Regions from separate parts of the Pseudomonas sp. R4-15 genome, predicted to be linked through region 3. Evidence: riboswitches for the same ligand, from Rfam matches in the RefSeq annotation. Region 3 holds a riboswitch; each other region holds the start of a gene.

Region 1 (5,130 bases), 760 kb from region 3:
CAACCCACGGCTCGGCGGCTGTACAAATCCATCACGACCGCTAGGTAATGCCATCGTCCCTGTGTCCAGATGTAGGTGATATCGCCGCACCAGACGCGGTTGGGCGCTTCAACGGTGAATTGGCGTGCAAGACGATTGGGAATGTCGGGGCGCTCAACGTTGGCGCGATTATAGACGTGAACACCGGGCTGCTTGCTGATCAATCCCAGCGCTTTCATCACGCCTCGAACCTTGAAACGGCCCACTTCCGTGCCTTCGTCCTTCAACATGGCCACGATGCTGCGGCTACCCGCCGAACGACGGCTTTGGCTGAACAGTTCATGGATGCGACTACGCAAACCTACCTGCCGGACATCGATGTGACGGCGACGGGCCTGGTGGGCGTAATAGCAGGATCGAGGGAGTTCAAACACCGAGCACAGCAGATGTACCGGATAACGTGCGGTCAGCCGCCGAATCGAACTCAACGTCTGCGCCCGTGTTCCTCGGCCATCAAGAGCGCAGTAGCCTCCTTTAAGATTTTCTTCTCAAGCTCCAGCCGGTTAATCCGCGCCTGGAGCTGCTGAATGGTTTGCTGCTCAGCCGTGAGAGCCTTGGCTGTCGGGGTAATACCGCCACGCTCCTGTTGCAACTGACTCACCCAGCGCCTGAGTGCCGTTTCACCCACATCAAGCGATCGGGCTGCCTCGGCACAGCTGTAGCCCTGATCGAGTACTAGGCAGGCTGCCTCATGTTTGAACTCGGGGGTGAAGGTACGTCTTGGTCTGCTCATCAAACACCTCTGTCTGGCGATCATCTTCGCCTAAAAAGGTGTCCGGGGTTAGTAGACCACTACACCTCGCCCCTTGTGGGAGAGGGGTTGGGGAGAGGGGGCAGGTCTACTGCCCCTCCTGATCCTTGCGCGGTGCGACCTTGTCGATTACCTGCCGTGCTAACGCGTGATACAGCGAGACGGGGGCGATCCATCCAGAGATGCTCGAGGCCATGACGCTGGCCGCCAGCATCGGAATCAGCAGGTCGGGGCTATGGGAGAGTTCCAGGACGATTACCGTGGCGGTCAGCGGCGAGCGTGTCACGCCAGCGAGGTAGGCGCCCATGCCCAGTAGGGCGCAGGTCCGTGGGTCCACGTCCGGCAGTAGCGAGAGCAACGGCGCGAAGGCCGCGCCGATGCTCAGCGAAGGCGAGAACAGCCCGCCGGGGATGCCGGACAGGTAGGACACCACGTTGGCCAGGAACTTCCAGAGCAGGAAGCTCGCATCGGTCATCGGCTCGCCCTCCAGCAGCGCACGGGTCTCTTCGTAGCCAGTGCCGAATACGTGGTTGCCCGAGGCCAGCCCGAGCAGCGCCAGCAGCAGGCCGCAGGCGGCGGCGAAGCGTACCGGGAAGCGCCCGCGTAGCTGACACATGCGTCCAAGCCAGCCCTCCTGGGTCGGCAGCACCAGCTTCACGTAGAACCCGCCGAGCACGCCGCCGAGCAGGGCGCAGGCCGGTACCTCGCTCCAGCCCCAGCCACTCGGCAGACTGCCGCCGATGTTGCCGAAATAGGCGTAGTGGCCCATCAGGCCCAGGGTCACGGCGCCGCCGATCAGCACCGCGGTGAGCACCAGGCCGCTGAAGCGCTGCTCAAAGGTGCGGCTGAGCTCTTCGATGGCGAAGACGATCCCGGCCAGTGGCGTATTGAACGCCGCGGCGATCCCCGCCGCGCCGCCCGCGAGGATCAGTCCGGCGATGGTGCGGCGGTCGTGCAGCCCCAGGCGCCGGCCGAAGGCATAGATGATGGCGGCGCCCACGTGCACCGTCGGGCCTTCGCGGCCCACCGAGCCGCCGACCAGCAGCGCGCCGAGGGTGAAGAGCATGCGTATCGCCGCTACCGGCAGCGCCAGTACCTGGGCACGGAAGCGCAGCGAGGGCGTTTCCAGGGCGGCGATCACCTGGGGAATGCCGCTGCCCTTGGCGTTGCCGAACCAGCGATGGGTGACCCAGGCCAGCAGGGCGAAGCCCGCGGGGGTGATGAGCAATGGCAACCAACTGGCGGCGCCGAGCATGCGTTTGAACAGCGCGAAGGATTCGTCCGCCAGCCAAGCGAAGGCCAAGGCCGCGAGGCCCACCAGCAGAGCCCCGACCCAGAAGGCCAGGCGCTGTCGCCACTCCCGCCAACGTGGGCGGCGAAAGCGGCCAGGCTTGCTCGCGGCGGGCGTGGGGCTGGGCGCCGGTTGGGGCGATGGACTGGGTTGCTCGGACATCGGCGGAAATGGATTGTTACAGAGCGAAGTGGGCGATTATGACCCTCTTTGCCCGCTCGTGCATGCGCGAAGGCTTTGCGCCGGCGTTGACGTTCCTCCTCCGCAACCCCTCCTAGGAAGGGATAGGGGCCTGGACGGGTGCCAGGCCCAGCATCGCGTCGCTTGCCTTCCAGCCCAATTCGAAGCGGGCGCCGAGGACGAAGCGGCCCTGCTGGAAGTCCCAGCGCTCGACCCGTGCGCGCTTGTTTTCACCCGGCTCGATGCACAGCCGGTTGAAGGAGTTCGGCGCGCTGCCGCGTACCCGCGAGGAGAGGGTGGTGCCGGCCTGTACCGTCCAGATGTCATGGCTCAGGCTGGGGTACTGATTGCGCAGGGGCAACACGTAGGGCAGATGGATGTGCCCGCCCATCACCAGGTCCAGCCCGACGTCCGCCCAGCAGGTCAGCGCCGCCAGGGCGCCGCGTTGCAGGTTGCTCAGATCGCTGGGCACCATCGAGCCGAACGGCTGGTGCGCGATCACCATGCGCACTTTGCGTGGGTCGCCGCGTTCGAGCAGGCGACGTACCCGGCGCACCTGGCCGCGGCTCACCAATCCGTCCTTGTGGCGCTTGGGATGGGTGGTGTTGAGGCCGATGGCCAGCAGGCAGTCGTCCTCGTAGATCGGCTCGAGGTTCTTGCCGAAATGCCGGCGGTAGTTGCCGTACGGCCGCAGGAAGCGCGCCAGCAGGTTGTACAGCGGGATGTCGTGGTTGCCGGGGATCACCAGGGAACGTTCGATGCCGTCGGCCTGCAGGCGGTCGAGAAACCCGCGGGCGGCGGCGAACTGGCCGTTGCGCGCACGTTGGGTGATGTCGCCCGAAAGCACCAACAATTGCGCCGGACGCTCGCGCACGTGGGCTTCCAGGGCGGCGACCACCTCGGGCTGTTCGGTGCCGAAGTGGGTGTCGGAGATCTGCACGATGGTCGTCATAGGCCAGAGGATACCGCGGCGTTGTCGAATTGGGGTCCTGCAGGTTTCGAAACGCATGCTGGCAAAAAGATTCCCCACGGCGCGACAGCGCCGTCGTTGACGCGCGAAGCCTCGCGCTCTAACCTGCCGCCTGCCTCAGGTGCCCGCCCGATGCATGACGTCGGCGGGGCATCCGCCAGCTTCGTGCCGGCGCTGCCCCGAGGGTGAAACAGGGAAGCCGGTGACCTCCGCGCGCATGCTGCGCGGGAGCATTCCGGCGCTGCCCCCGCAACGGTAGGCGAGCCTCGGATACGCGATGACCACTGTGCGCAAGCACGGGAAGGTGCGTGTCCTGGCGGGTGATATTGCCCGTCGCTCGCGAGCCCGGAGACCGGCCTGGCGCAGCTCATGGCAGTGCGGCGGGCACGGCGGGGAGTGCGCCGTCGGCGCCCGTCCCGTTTCGCGTCCATTTCTCCGTCTGCCCACGATGACTGACAGTCGTGCGGGTGGCACGACGGAGAACCTCGCTTGAATCCTGTACGTTTCTCGCCGATCGCCTGGGCGCTGGTCGGTGCATCCTGCTTTTCTCCCGCGGCCCTGGCCGCATCCCTGACCCTGGCCGAACAGGTGGTGACCGCCACGCGGACCGACCAGGCGCTGGTCGACGTCGCCTCCAGCAGCGTGCTGACCCGCGAAGACATCGAGCGCAGCCAGGCGCAGAGCCTGCCGCAGTTGCTGCGCGGCCTGCCCGGCGTGCAGTTCGCCAGCAACGGAGGGCGCGGTACCAGCACCTCGCTGTACCTGCGTGGGGTCAGCGACAAGCAACTGCTGGTGCTGGTCGACGGCGTCAAGATCGGCTCCGCGACCACCGGCACCGCGGCCCTGCAGGACATTCCCGTGGAGCGCATCGAGCGTATCGAACTGGTGCGCGGGCCGCGTTCGAGCCTGTACGGCGCCGAGGCGCTCGGCGGCGTATTGCAGATCTTCACCCGCAAGGGCTCCGGCGAGGGATTCAAACCCTATCTGTCGATCGGCGCGGGCAGTCGCTCCAGCTACACCCGCAGCGCGGGTGTTTCCGCGCGGCACGGCGGCGGCTGGTTCGACCTGGGCGTGAGCAGCGAGGAAACCGACGGCACCAATGCGCGCGCCTACCGGGCGTCCTCGCCGGGCAGCTACGAGCCGGACGCCGATGGCTACCGGGAAACCTCAGGCTCGCTGCGTGGCGGCTACCACTTCGACAACGGCCTGCAGCTCGAAGGCAGTTGGCTGCAGGCGAGCACCCACAGCGAGTACGACCCCAGCTCCTCCAGCGCCAGCGCCCGCAAGCCCTATGCCGATGGGGAGCAGCAGGTGATCTCCGGCTCCGCGCGTTTCGCCGTATTCCAGTCCTGGACGGTGGTGCTGCAGAGCGGACACAGTGAGGATCGCGCCGACAACTACCGCGCCGGCAACTTCTACTCGCGCTTCAATACCTCCCGCGACACCTTCGGCTGGCAGAACGATATCCGCCTGGCGGAGAACCAGTTGCTCAGCGCGGGCTTCGACTTCCAGCGTGATCGCATCGATACCAGCGACAACTACGCCGAGGACTCGCGTGACAACCGTGGCTACTACCTGCAGTACCAGGGCCGCTTTGGCCGGCACGGGCTGACCCTGGGCGTGCGCCATGACGACAACCAGGCGTTCGGTGAGCACGACACCGGCAACCTCGGCTGGAGCTACGCGCTGCGTGACGACCTGACGCTCAACGCCAGCTACGGCACCGCGTTCCGCGCGCCCTCGTTCAACGACCTCTACTACCCCGAAAGCGCCTTTACCGCCGGCAATCCCGATCTCTCTCCGGAGAAATCGCGCAGCTACGAGCTGGGCCTGCGCGGGCTGGCCGGCTGGGGCGAGTGGGAGCTGAACGCCTTCGAGAACCAGATCGACGACATGATC
Region 2 (5,130 bases), 2.1 Mb from region 3:
GGGCTGCTCAGCGTGGTGATTATCCTGGTGCTCGGGCTGGCTTTCGCAGGCGCGTTTTCCTTCGTGCTGCACGAGGTCAACAACCCGGGGCAGCTGTTCGCCCGGGCGATGGACCTGATCGATCGTGCCCGTGAGCAATTGCCCGAATCGCTGGTCAGCTACCTGCCGGCGAACGTCGACGATATCCGCCAACTGCTGCACGACTGGTTGCGCGGACACGTGGCGGAGTTGCAATTGGTCGGCAAGGGCGCGGTGCACCTGTTCGTCACCGTACTGATCGGCATGATCCTTGGTGCGGTGGTGGCATTGCAGCGGGTTCCCGCGCCGGAAACCCTGCGTCCGCTGGCCGCGGAACTGCTGGTGCGGGTGACGCACTTCGCCCGTGCCTTCCGCAACATCGTCTTCGCGCAAATCAAGATCTCCCTGCTCAACACCACCTTCACCGCAGTGTTCCTCGCTGGCGTATTGCCTCTGCTGGGTGTCGAGCTGCCGTTGACCAAGACGCTGATCCTGGTGACGTTCATAGCCGGACTGCTGCCGGTGATCGGCAACCTGATCTCCAACACGGTGATCAGCATCGTCGCGCTGTCGGTGTCGTTGTGGGTGGCGGTGGTCGCACTGGGCTATCTGGTGCTCATCCACAAGCTCGAATACTTCCTCAACGCGCGCATCGTCGGCGGCCAGATCAACGCGCGCTCCTGGGAGCTGTTGCTGGCGATGCTGGTGTTCGAGGCCGCCTTCGGCCTGCCGGGGCTGGTGGCCGCGCCGGTCTACTACGCCTACCTGAAGACCGAGCTGAAGGTGCAGGGCTGGGTCTGAGGTTCCAGCGTATCAAGCCCTAACGCACGAGGCCCGCTGATGCGGGCCTCGTGGTTCTTGCGGGGGCGCGTGTTACAGCGCGGGGGTCCAGGTCACGCCGAACAGGGCGGTGCGGCCCAGTTCCTGGTAGCGGAAGGGGACGCTGGCGAAGCTCGCATCATAGGCCGTGCCGGTGGCCTGGTAGTAGTCGTGGTCCAGCAGGTTGTCGATCTTCAATTCCAGGCGCAGGTCCTTGCGCGCCAGCCAACTGGCCCGCAGGTCGAGCACGCCGTAGCCCGGGATTTCCTCCGCGTTGGCCACATCGTTATAGCTATGGCCAACCAACTGCCAACTTCCACCGATGCTGTAGTCGCCGAAGTGGCGGTCCAGGTCGAACTTGAATGTATTCTGCGGACGGCGCGGTAGACGCTGGCCATCATTGCTACCACCACTGGCGTTACGTGCATCGACCAGTGAATAGCTCGCCTGGGCCTGCCAGCCGGGCAGCGTATAGAAAAGGCTGGTTTCCAGGCCTTGGATACGCGCTTTGTCCACGTTGACCGATGGGTAGCCAACGATCGCGTCGTCGATAACGGTGTGGTAGGCCGAGAGCTCCAGACGTGTCTCGGTTGTCAGCTGACTACGCCATTGCAGCTCTTGGGTGCGCGCCTTCTCGGGATTCAGGTCCGGGTTGCCGTTGCCGTACTGATCATAGAGGTCATTGAAGTTAGGGGCGCGAAATGCCTCGTTGTAGGAGGCAATGAGATCGTTGGTGTCATCCAGGTGGTAAGTGACAGCGGCATTCCAACTGGTGTGGCCGCCGTACGCTTGGTTATCGTCGTAGCGCGCCCCTACTTCGGTGGCGAAGCGTTCGGCTTCCAGGCGATGTTGAATGAAGACCCCATGGTTCCAGCGTGAGTCCTGCGCGAAATCCGGAGCGCTATGCAGCTCGTCCTCGTACCAGTCGACACCTAACTGAAGCTGTTGAGTCTCGCTGAGACTGAGGGTGTTGAGCCAGGACGCCTGATCCCGATAGGTGTTGTAGAGGGACATGCCATAGGACGCATTTGACGTTTGCCGGTCTTCGGCATGGCCGAGTTCGAGCCGGCTGCTCCAGTAATGGCTGAGCCGGGCGTCGAGGAAGGCGCTGGCGCTCGACAGCTCGAAGTCTGTATCGGCGGGGGTGGTCGGGTAGTCAGTGTTGTCATATTCCGCCTTGCCAGTCTGGCGCAGCAGGTTCACGCCGGCCTGCAGGCTGTCGCTGAAGCGATGCGACAGGCTCAGGTTGAAGGCTTTGTTGCGGTAAGCGCTGTCCTCGCTGCCGGGCAGGTCCGTGCGCTGCGTGCCATCGCTTTCATCGAGGGACGCGCCGAGGTCGAAACGGGTCTGCGCGTCACCGCCGGAGAGGCCCAGGCTGCGCTCGAAGGTGCCGTGGCTGCCAATGCCGAAGTGCACGCGCGGGCTCAGGCCCGCCTCGCCGCGGCGGGTGAATATCTGCACCACGCCGCCGACGGCGTCGGCACCGTAGAGCGCCGAGCGGCCGCCGCGTACCACTTCCACGCGCTCGATCTGGTCGAGGTTCAGGTATTCCAGCGAGGTGAGGCCGCTGGAGGCGCCGGCGATGCGCACGCCATCCACCAGTACCAGCGCCTGGGCGCTGCTGGTGCCGCGGATGAACAGGCCCGAGAGGCTGCCCGGGCCGCCGTTGCGGGTGATGCTCACGCCCGGGGCATGGCGCAGCAGGTCGAGCACGTCGGTCGGTTGCAGCCGCTCGATATCGGCGCGGGTGAACACGCTGCTCGCCGCGCTGCTCTGCGCGCGTTCTTCCACGCTGCGGTCGGCGGTGATCAGTAGCGCGTCGAGCTTGAGCGCGTCCTCGCGCGAGACCTCTTCGGCGGTGGCGGGCAGGGTCGGCAGCAGGCTGATCGCCAGCGCCAGGGGAGTGAGTTTCATGGACGTCCTCAAAGGCGAAAGAAGGCTTCGAGGAGGGCAGATAGCGAACGGCGGACGACGGGCACCCGTGCTCGACGGTGCGGCCCTCCGCAGCACCTGGTAGCGTCCATCCTGGCCGGTCTCCGGGCTTTCGACTCGGCGGCTCGCCTTCCCATGCCGATCGGCACAGTGGCGTTGGAGCAGCCGTGGGCCCAGGGGAATGGACCGACGTCGATTACCGTTGCGGGGGCAGCGCCGGAATTGCCCTGGGGCTCACCGGCTTCCCGTTTCACGCGTGCGGGGCACGCGCACCAGGATGGCAAACAGATATCGCGCGCACCTTAATGGCACTGTGCGATGCAGGCAAGCGAAACCCCTGAGCTGGGCGCCTGAACGACGCTCATGTAGCGGTTCGGTGATTCGCTATCTCCCTTGGCGGGATGGGCGCTGTCCCTCGCGCCAGCGCCACTCGAGTCGCCCTATCTGGACACCGAGTGAAGGCTCGGGGGTTGTGAGCGTCCGCTGGCTCAGACCGCCTGGCTTTCACCCAGGTTGGCGGCGGCTTTGTGCAGGTCCAGCACCAGTTGTTCCAGCACCAGCGTTGCACTGCGTGCTTCCTGTGCCGCGCTGGTGCTCTGGATGGCGCCTTGGGTGATGGTCTGCGCCTGCTGGTTGGCGGCCTGCGCCTGGGCGTGCTGTTCGTGCATCGTCTGACTGACCTGCTCGATGCGACGCTGCATCGCGGCGACTTCCTGTTGGATCAGATGCAGCGTGCGATCGGCCTCCTGTGCCTGCTCCACACTGCCGCCGGCGCTGCGCTGGCAGGCCTCCATGGATTCGGCCGCCTGGGCGATCTGCGCGATGATCTCGGCCAGGCTGCTGGCGATCGCTTGGGTCGCCTCGGTGGTATTTCGGGCGAGTTTGCGCACCTCGTCGGCGACCACCGCGAAGCCGCGCCCGGAGTCGCCGGCCCGCGCGGCCTCGATGGCGGCGTTGAGGGCCAGCAGATTGGTTTGTTCAGCGATGCCGCGGATCGAATTGCTCAGGTTGCTTACCGACTGGGCTTGGCTGTTGAGCCCGGAGACCTTTTCCCAGGCACTCTGGACCTGCTTGGCTAATTGGCCGATCTCGGTGGTGGTTCGGGTCACCTGCGCAGCGCCTTCTCGGGCCATGGCCAGGGTGCGCTGCGAAGCGCTGGTGCTGTCGAGCATGTGTTCGCTCATCTCGCCGATGCTACGACTTACCCCATCGGTGGCTTCGGCGGTGATACCGGCTGCAGTGCGCTGGTCCTGGGCGCAACGGCTGGCCTGGGCAGACGCCAGGCCGAGTTCGCTGGATGTACGGCTGAGCGCATTTCCAGCGGTCTTGATGCTGTTCATGGTGGTGTCGAGCTTGTCGACGAAGCTGTTCACCCAGCGCGCGAGCTCTCCACTTTCGTCAGCGCGGAAGTGCTCCGCCGAGAGCCGGCTGGAAAGCGGAGCACCGCACTCGGCGGTGTCCAGGAAAAAATCGCATAGCTGTTGCAGTTGGCGTGAGAGTGGCCGCAGGCTGAGCGCCCAGAAGCTGCCCATGGCGCCCAGCGCGAGTCCTCCGGCAAGTGCATCCAACGCTGGCTGGGTCAGCCCCAGCCAGCGTCCCCCGGCGTAGCCGGCGGCGACCACGGCGAGATGAATTAGCAGGCTGCGCAGTAGACGATAGTTGCTGCTGCGCGGGCGATAGACCTCGGCCAAATCGCCTTCGCACATCATCCCCCAGGTGTCCGGGGAGCCGGGCAATTGCAAGGTGGTGCCCGCGCCGACCACTGGAATGTGGCGATAGTCCGGATAGCCCGGATAGAGCACGAAGAGGTTATGCCCGCGGTGGATGGTTTCGCGCACGCCTGGGTGCAATTCTCCTGTCGCCGGGTTTGTGAAGCGCAGTTCGAACTCGGTCTGGCGTTGTACCCGGACGCTGCCGAAGGCGGTGCTTACGCCTTGCTTGAGGTTTTCGCCGCCGCTGAATGTGTCGTCCTCGAAGCGTGAGCGAGACAGCGCGGTACCCTGGGCGATGCTCGGATCGAAGACCGCCTTGACCATGAACAGGTAGTTGTCGCCGGAATCCGGGTAGACGTGCCCAGCCTCACGTTGGATCAGGTCACTGAGTACGTCATTGGGTATGCGGGCACAGAGGCAGCCTGCGGCCTGTCCGGCGACTTGGACAGGCTGGTGGAACATCAGCGTCACGGCATCATGGAAGCGCGAGCGGGTGGCGCCGAAGCGTTCGGTGAGCGGATCGCAGTAGGGACCCTGGAGGAATTTGTCGCGCAGCCCTTGGGCCAGTGCCCTTGCCTCATGTATCTGCCCCTTTCGGCCGGGACGGCTGGACGCGAGGATCGCGCTATCGGCGGCGACCACGAATAAC
Region 3 (5,130 bases):
GGCGGCCTCGTCCTCGCCCAGGCCGAGGGCGTCCAGCCCGCGTCCACAGGCCAGCAGCAGCCCGACGCCCAGCAGAATGAACGGTGTGCTCAGGCGCAGGTCGGCGAAGCTGCGGTCGGCCAGCGAGCCCATCAGCCAGAGCACGATGTCCTGCATGTCGCTCGGCGTCGGTGCCAGACTGATGGCCAGCGAGGTCGCCGCGCCGGCCAGCGAGGACAGCGCGATGCCGGCGAGGATCAGCGTCAGGTTGCCACCGCGTCGGCGCGCCAGCAGGTACAGCGCCAGCGTGGCCAGGGCCGCCGCGCCCATCGCCGTCAGCGGCAGCATCCAGGCGCTGACCCCGGCCAGCCCGTAGTAGAGACAGAGCACCGCGCCGAGACTGGCGCTGGAACTGACGCCCAGCAGCCCCGGCTCGGCCAGCGGATTGCGCAACAGACCCTGCAGCGCCGCGCCGGCGCAACCCAGCGAGAGACCGACGAGGATCGCCAGCAGCACCCTCGGCAGGCGCACCTGCTGCACGATCAACTGCTGGCGCACTGCGGGACGCGACAGGTCGCCCGTTTCCACCGGCGCGGCCAGCAGCGCGCTCGCCACCTCGCCGGTGGCAAGCGGCACCGGACCGACGCGCAGCGAAGCCAGCGCCAACAGCGCCAACAGCGCCAGCAGCACGAGCAGGGCCGGATTCAGCCAGCGGCTCACAGGTTCACCGCCTGCAGCGCCGCCGAGAGCTGTTCGGCGCTGTCGATGAGTTGCCAATCACTGCATCCCCAGTGGTTGCCTGGCAGGCGCACCGCGGGCCGCTGCTCGAGCAACGCCTGGAACAGCGGGTGGCGCGAATAGGCCGAGCGCGCCAGGCCCTGGTCGCCAGGCATGTCGGCAAGGACGAAGGCGTCCGGCGGGTCCTCGAGCAACGCCTCCAGGGAGACCGTTCCCCAACCCCGCACCCGCTGCGCGTTACGCGCGCCAAGGGCGGCGAACAGCGTGTCGACGTAGGTCTCGCGCCCGGCACTGCCGCCGTTGGTGCGCAGGTACAACAGCCGCGGTGCGTGACCGCGCTGCCCCAGGCGTTGCAAACGCCGCTCGACGTCCTCGGCGAGCGCTTCGCCCGCCTCCGAGCGATCGATCTGCGTGGCGAACTCGCGAGTGCTGGCGAGAATCTGCGGCCAACTGACCGGATAACTGGGCGTGACCACACGAATGCCGTTGCGCCGCAGCAGCTCACCCCCGTTATGCGCCAGCCAACGCCGCGAGGCGATGACGATGTCCGGATGCAGTGCCAGCACCTCCTCCAGGCTGGCGCTGTTGCCGGGCAACTGGCGTGCCTGCCGCGCCCAACGGGAACGGGCCGGGTCCTGGCTCTGCCGGGACACCGAGAGCAATTGTCCGGGCGCCGCCAGGCTCAGCGCCAGTTGGTCGGCGCAGAGATTGGTGGAAACCAGGCTCGGCAATGCGGCCTGCACCTGGCAGGCGCAAAGCACGAGGAGCAGCGCAAGCAGACGCATCAGAAATCCAGGCCGGCCTGACCTTTCACACCGGCGCCGAAGGCGTGCTTGACGTCGCGGATTTCACTCACGGTATCCGCCAGCTCAACCAGCTCCGGCCGTGCGGCGCGGCCGGTGACGATCACGTGCTGGTGCGCCGGACGATTGCGAATCGCCGCCAGCACCCGCTCGCTGTCCAGGTAGTTGTACTTGAGCATGTAGGTCAACTCGTCGAGCAGCACCAGATTCAGCGCCGGGTCGGCGAGCATGGCCTCGGCACAGGCCCACGCCTGGTCGGCGGCGGCCTTGTCGGCATCCCAGTTCTGGGTGTTCCAGGTGAAGCCGGTGGCCATGGCGTGGTAGGTCACCTGGGGCAGGTTCTGCTGCAGGAAGATGACTTCGCCGGAGGCCTGGGTACCCTTGATGAACTGCACCACGCCGCAGCGGTGGCCGTGGCCCAGGGCGCGGTAGAGGGTGCCGAAGCCGGACGTGCTCTTGCCCTTGCCGTTGCCGGTGATCAGCACGAAGACGCCGCGCTCGATCTGCGCGCGCTCGATGCCCGCATCCACCACGGCCTTCTTGCGCTTCATGCGCTCGGCGTGGTTCTGCTTCTTCTGTTCGTCGATCATGGAGGGGCTCCGGCAGCCTGGACAGTCTGTCGATGCGGCCGGAACGGGAGCGCTGCGGCCGAAGGCCACAGAAAACGAATGCGCCACTCGCGATGCGACCGGCGCTTCGGCGCTCGCCCACACCCCGGGGCGCACCTTGATGTGCGGGCGAACGGGCCGGTCTTCTGGCTCGCCTTCAACCGTTGCCGCGCCTTCCCGAAGCATCTTCAGTGGCTCGTGCGACAACGTCAGGCTTACAGCAGCGGGGGCTGCGCCGGACTACCCGTCTTGCGGGGTCACCGGACTTCCCGTTTCACCCCGCTCTCGCGGGGCACCTGTTCGTCGCCGCGCAGGGTAGCCGGTTGCGCCCTGCCCGGCAATCTTCACCCCGACACGTTGACGCCGAGCCGCCATGCTGGCACCTTTCCCGCCGCTTCAGGTGTCCCGCGAGAGCGGGGTGAAACGGGAAGTCCGGTGAGTGCGAATGCACGATTCCGGCGCTGCCCCCGCAACGGTAAGCAGGTGATGGTCCGCAATTGCGCCACTGTGCCACGGCATGGGAAGGCTGCATCCATCGTGCCCTGCAAGCCCGGAGACCGGCCTGGAATACATCAACCAAGACGACCGCGGTGGGCGGATGCGTCGGCGCGGGCCTTGGGCATCGCCGTACGTGCGCACCCCTCCTTTGGTATCCCAAGAGGGCCCGATATGAACAACGCAACCCTGAGCCACGGCGCCAGCGCCGCCCTTCCCCTATCCCAACGCATCGCCGTTGCCGCGGGCAGCCTGCTGCTCGGCTGCGCGTTGATCTGGTTCGCCGGCTTCTCCCACCTGGAGATCGTGCACAACGCCACCCACGACGCGCGCCACAGCGCGGCGTTCCCGTGCCACTGACGGGGTGTCGACGATGATCACACGTATCGCGCGCGCCGCGGGCTTTTCGGGCTTGCTGGCGGCCCTGCTGCTGACGCTGCTGCAGAGCTTTTGGGTGACCCCGCTGATTCTCCAGGCTGAGACCTACGAGAGCGCCGGCGCCCCTGCCGAGCAGGCACATGAGCACGAAGCAGGCACACCCACTCACTCGCATGACCACGAAGCCTGGGCGCCGGAGGATGGCGTTTCGCGTACGGCCTTCACCGCACTGGCCAACCTGGTGGTGGCGGTTGGCTTCGCGCTGATGCTTGCCGGCCTGTTCACCCTGCGCCATCCGGCGCACACCTGGCAGGGACTGCTGTGGGGACTGGCGGGCTTCGCGGTGTTCAGCCTGGCGCCCTCCCTCGGACTGCCGCCGGAGGTCCCCGGCACCGCCGCCGCGGCGCTGGAATTGCGTCAGTACTGGTGGATCGGCGCGGCCAGCGCGACCGCCGTCGGCCTCGCGCTGCTGGTGTTCGCCCGTCACTGGGCGCTGAAGCTGCTGGGCCTGCTGCTGTTGCCGCTGCCCCACCTGATCGGCGCGCCGCACCCCGAGGTCCACGAAAGCCTGGCGCCGGAAGCCCTGGCGCAGGAGTTCATCTACGCCTCGCTGGTCACCAACGCGCTGTTCTGGGCCGCCCTGGGCTGGCTGTGCGCCGGGTTCTTCCGTCGCGAGTCCGCCTCGCTGCGCGGCTAGGGCCTGTTCCCGTTTCATTCACGGCCGCGCCGGCACCTGTTTTGGCGCGAGACAAGGCGCAAGTCGCAGGGCTTACCGGGGTAAGTCCAAGACGAGTAACGCCGTATCGCGCCAAAACAGGTGCCGGCCGGTAGGGTTGTGCCAGAAATGACCTGCGCTGTCGTTGCAGGACTTGCCAAGGGAGTGGCCATTGGCTGCGTCCTGCGCCTAACCGCAGGCCATTTCTGGCGACAACGCGGTTCGCGAATGAAACGGGAACAGGCCCTAGGCGATCCGCCTCAACATGTAAAGGGTCTCGTCGACTCGCGCAGCCGCTTCGGCGATGACCACCTCACCGCCCAGCTCCCGCAGCCGGGCGTTGAGGTCCCCGGCGTAGAGCGCGCGGCGCCAGTCACGGTAGTTCTCCGGAGGCGCCAGCCAGGCATGCAGCGCGGGCAAGCGAAAGGCCCAGTTGCCGGCCTCGCAGGCGAAACCCGCCGCACGCAGGCGCGCCACCACCGGCGGGTCGCCCAGCAACACCCCGCGGCACACCTCGAACATCAGCGCGCCGTGATGCGCCAGCAGCGGTGGATCTTCGGATTACGTGCGAAGTCCGGGTCCAGCGTCTGCGCGCTGATGTCCTCGATGGCGTAGCGCGCGCTCAGGTCCGCATCCAGCTCGAAGCGCCGGAAGTTGTTGGAGAAGTACAGCACTCCGCCCTTGGCCAGGCGCGCCATGGCCAGGTCGATCAGGCGGACCTGGTCGCGCTGCACGTCGAACACGCCCTCCATGCGCTTGGAGTTGGAGAAGGTCGGCGGGTCGATGAAGATCAGCTCGTACTCGCCTCGGTCGGCTTCCAGCCAGGCCATCACGTCGCCCTGCTCCAGGCGGTGCTTGTCGGAGAAGCCGTTGAGCGCCAGGTTGCGCCGCCCCCAATCCAGATAGGTCTTCGACAGGTCGACGCTGGTGGTGCTGCGGGCACCGCCCTTGGCCGCATGCACGGTGACCGTGGCGGTGTAGCAGAACAGGTTGAGAAAGCGCTTGCCGGCGGCTTCGCGGGCAATGCGCAGGCGCATCGGCCGGTGGTCGAGGAACAGCCCGGTGTCCAGGTAGTCGGTGAGGTTGACCAGCAGGCGCACATCGCCTTCGCGCACTTCCATGAAGCGCCCGGCGTCGCCCTGACGCTCGTACTGGCGCTTGCCGGCCTGACGTTCGCGGCGCTTGACCACCACCCGCTCGGCGGGAATCTCCAGCGCCTGGGGAATCGCCGCGAGGGCGTCGAGCAGGCGCGCCTGGGCCTTCTCCGGATCGATGGAGCGCGGGGCGGCGTATTCCTGCACGTGCACCCAATCGCCGTAGAGGTCCACCGCCAGTGCGTATTCGGGCATGTCGGCATCGTACAGTCGATAACACTGCACGTTCTCCTTGCGCGCCCACTTGCCCAGCGCCTTGA

Evidence for each region. Region 3 has a riboswitch for cobalamin ahead of ACYRGX_RS12475 (CbtB domain-containing protein). Riboswitches for the same ligand answer to the same signal wherever they lie in the genome.
Region 1: linked by a shared signal. The riboswitch ahead of btuB (TonB-dependent vitamin B12 receptor) and the one ahead of ACYRGX_RS12475 (CbtB domain-containing protein) in region 3 are both predicted to bind cobalamin.
Region 2: linked by a shared signal. The riboswitch ahead of ACYRGX_RS00240 (TonB-dependent receptor domain-containing protein) and the one ahead of ACYRGX_RS12475 (CbtB domain-containing protein) in region 3 are both predicted to bind cobalamin.

Annotation. Positions count from the first base shown of each region.
Region 1 is NZ_CM147293.1:3,368,813-3,373,942, reverse strand. It holds one part of gene ACYRGX_RS16045 (IS3 family transposase) at 1-511, opposite strand, end outside; one part of gene ACYRGX_RS16045 (IS3 family transposase) at 511-772, opposite strand; gene ACYRGX_RS16040 (chloride channel protein) at 879-2,243, opposite strand; gene ACYRGX_RS16035 (metallophosphoesterase family protein) at 2,356-3,213, opposite strand; cobalamin riboswitch at 3,383-3,606, shown strand; gene btuB (TonB-dependent vitamin B12 receptor) at 3,721-5,130, shown strand, end outside.
Region 2 is NZ_CM147293.1:50,919-56,048, reverse strand. It holds gene ACYRGX_RS00245 (AI-2E family transporter) at 1-819, shown strand, start outside; gene ACYRGX_RS00240 (TonB-dependent receptor domain-containing protein) at 892-2,751, opposite strand; cobalamin riboswitch at 2,848-3,061, opposite strand; gene ACYRGX_RS00235 (methyl-accepting chemotaxis protein) at 3,258-3,902, opposite strand.
Region 3 is NZ_CM147293.1:2,613,662-2,618,791, reverse strand. It holds gene ACYRGX_RS12490 (FecCD family ABC transporter permease) at 1-699, opposite strand, end outside; gene ACYRGX_RS12485 (ABC transporter substrate-binding protein) at 696-1,502, opposite strand; gene cobO (cob(I)yrinic acid a,c-diamide adenosyltransferase) at 1,502-2,110, opposite strand; cobalamin riboswitch at 2,248-2,443, opposite strand; cobalamin riboswitch at 2,510-2,708, shown strand; gene ACYRGX_RS12475 (CbtB domain-containing protein) at 2,798-2,983, shown strand; gene ACYRGX_RS12470 (CbtA family protein) at 2,997-3,698, shown strand; gene ACYRGX_RS12465 (hypothetical protein) at 3,963-4,238, opposite strand; gene rlmKL (bifunctional 23S rRNA (guanine(2069)-N(7))-methyltransferase RlmK/23S rRNA (guanine(2445)-N(2))-methyltransferase RlmL) at 4,238-5,130, opposite strand, start outside.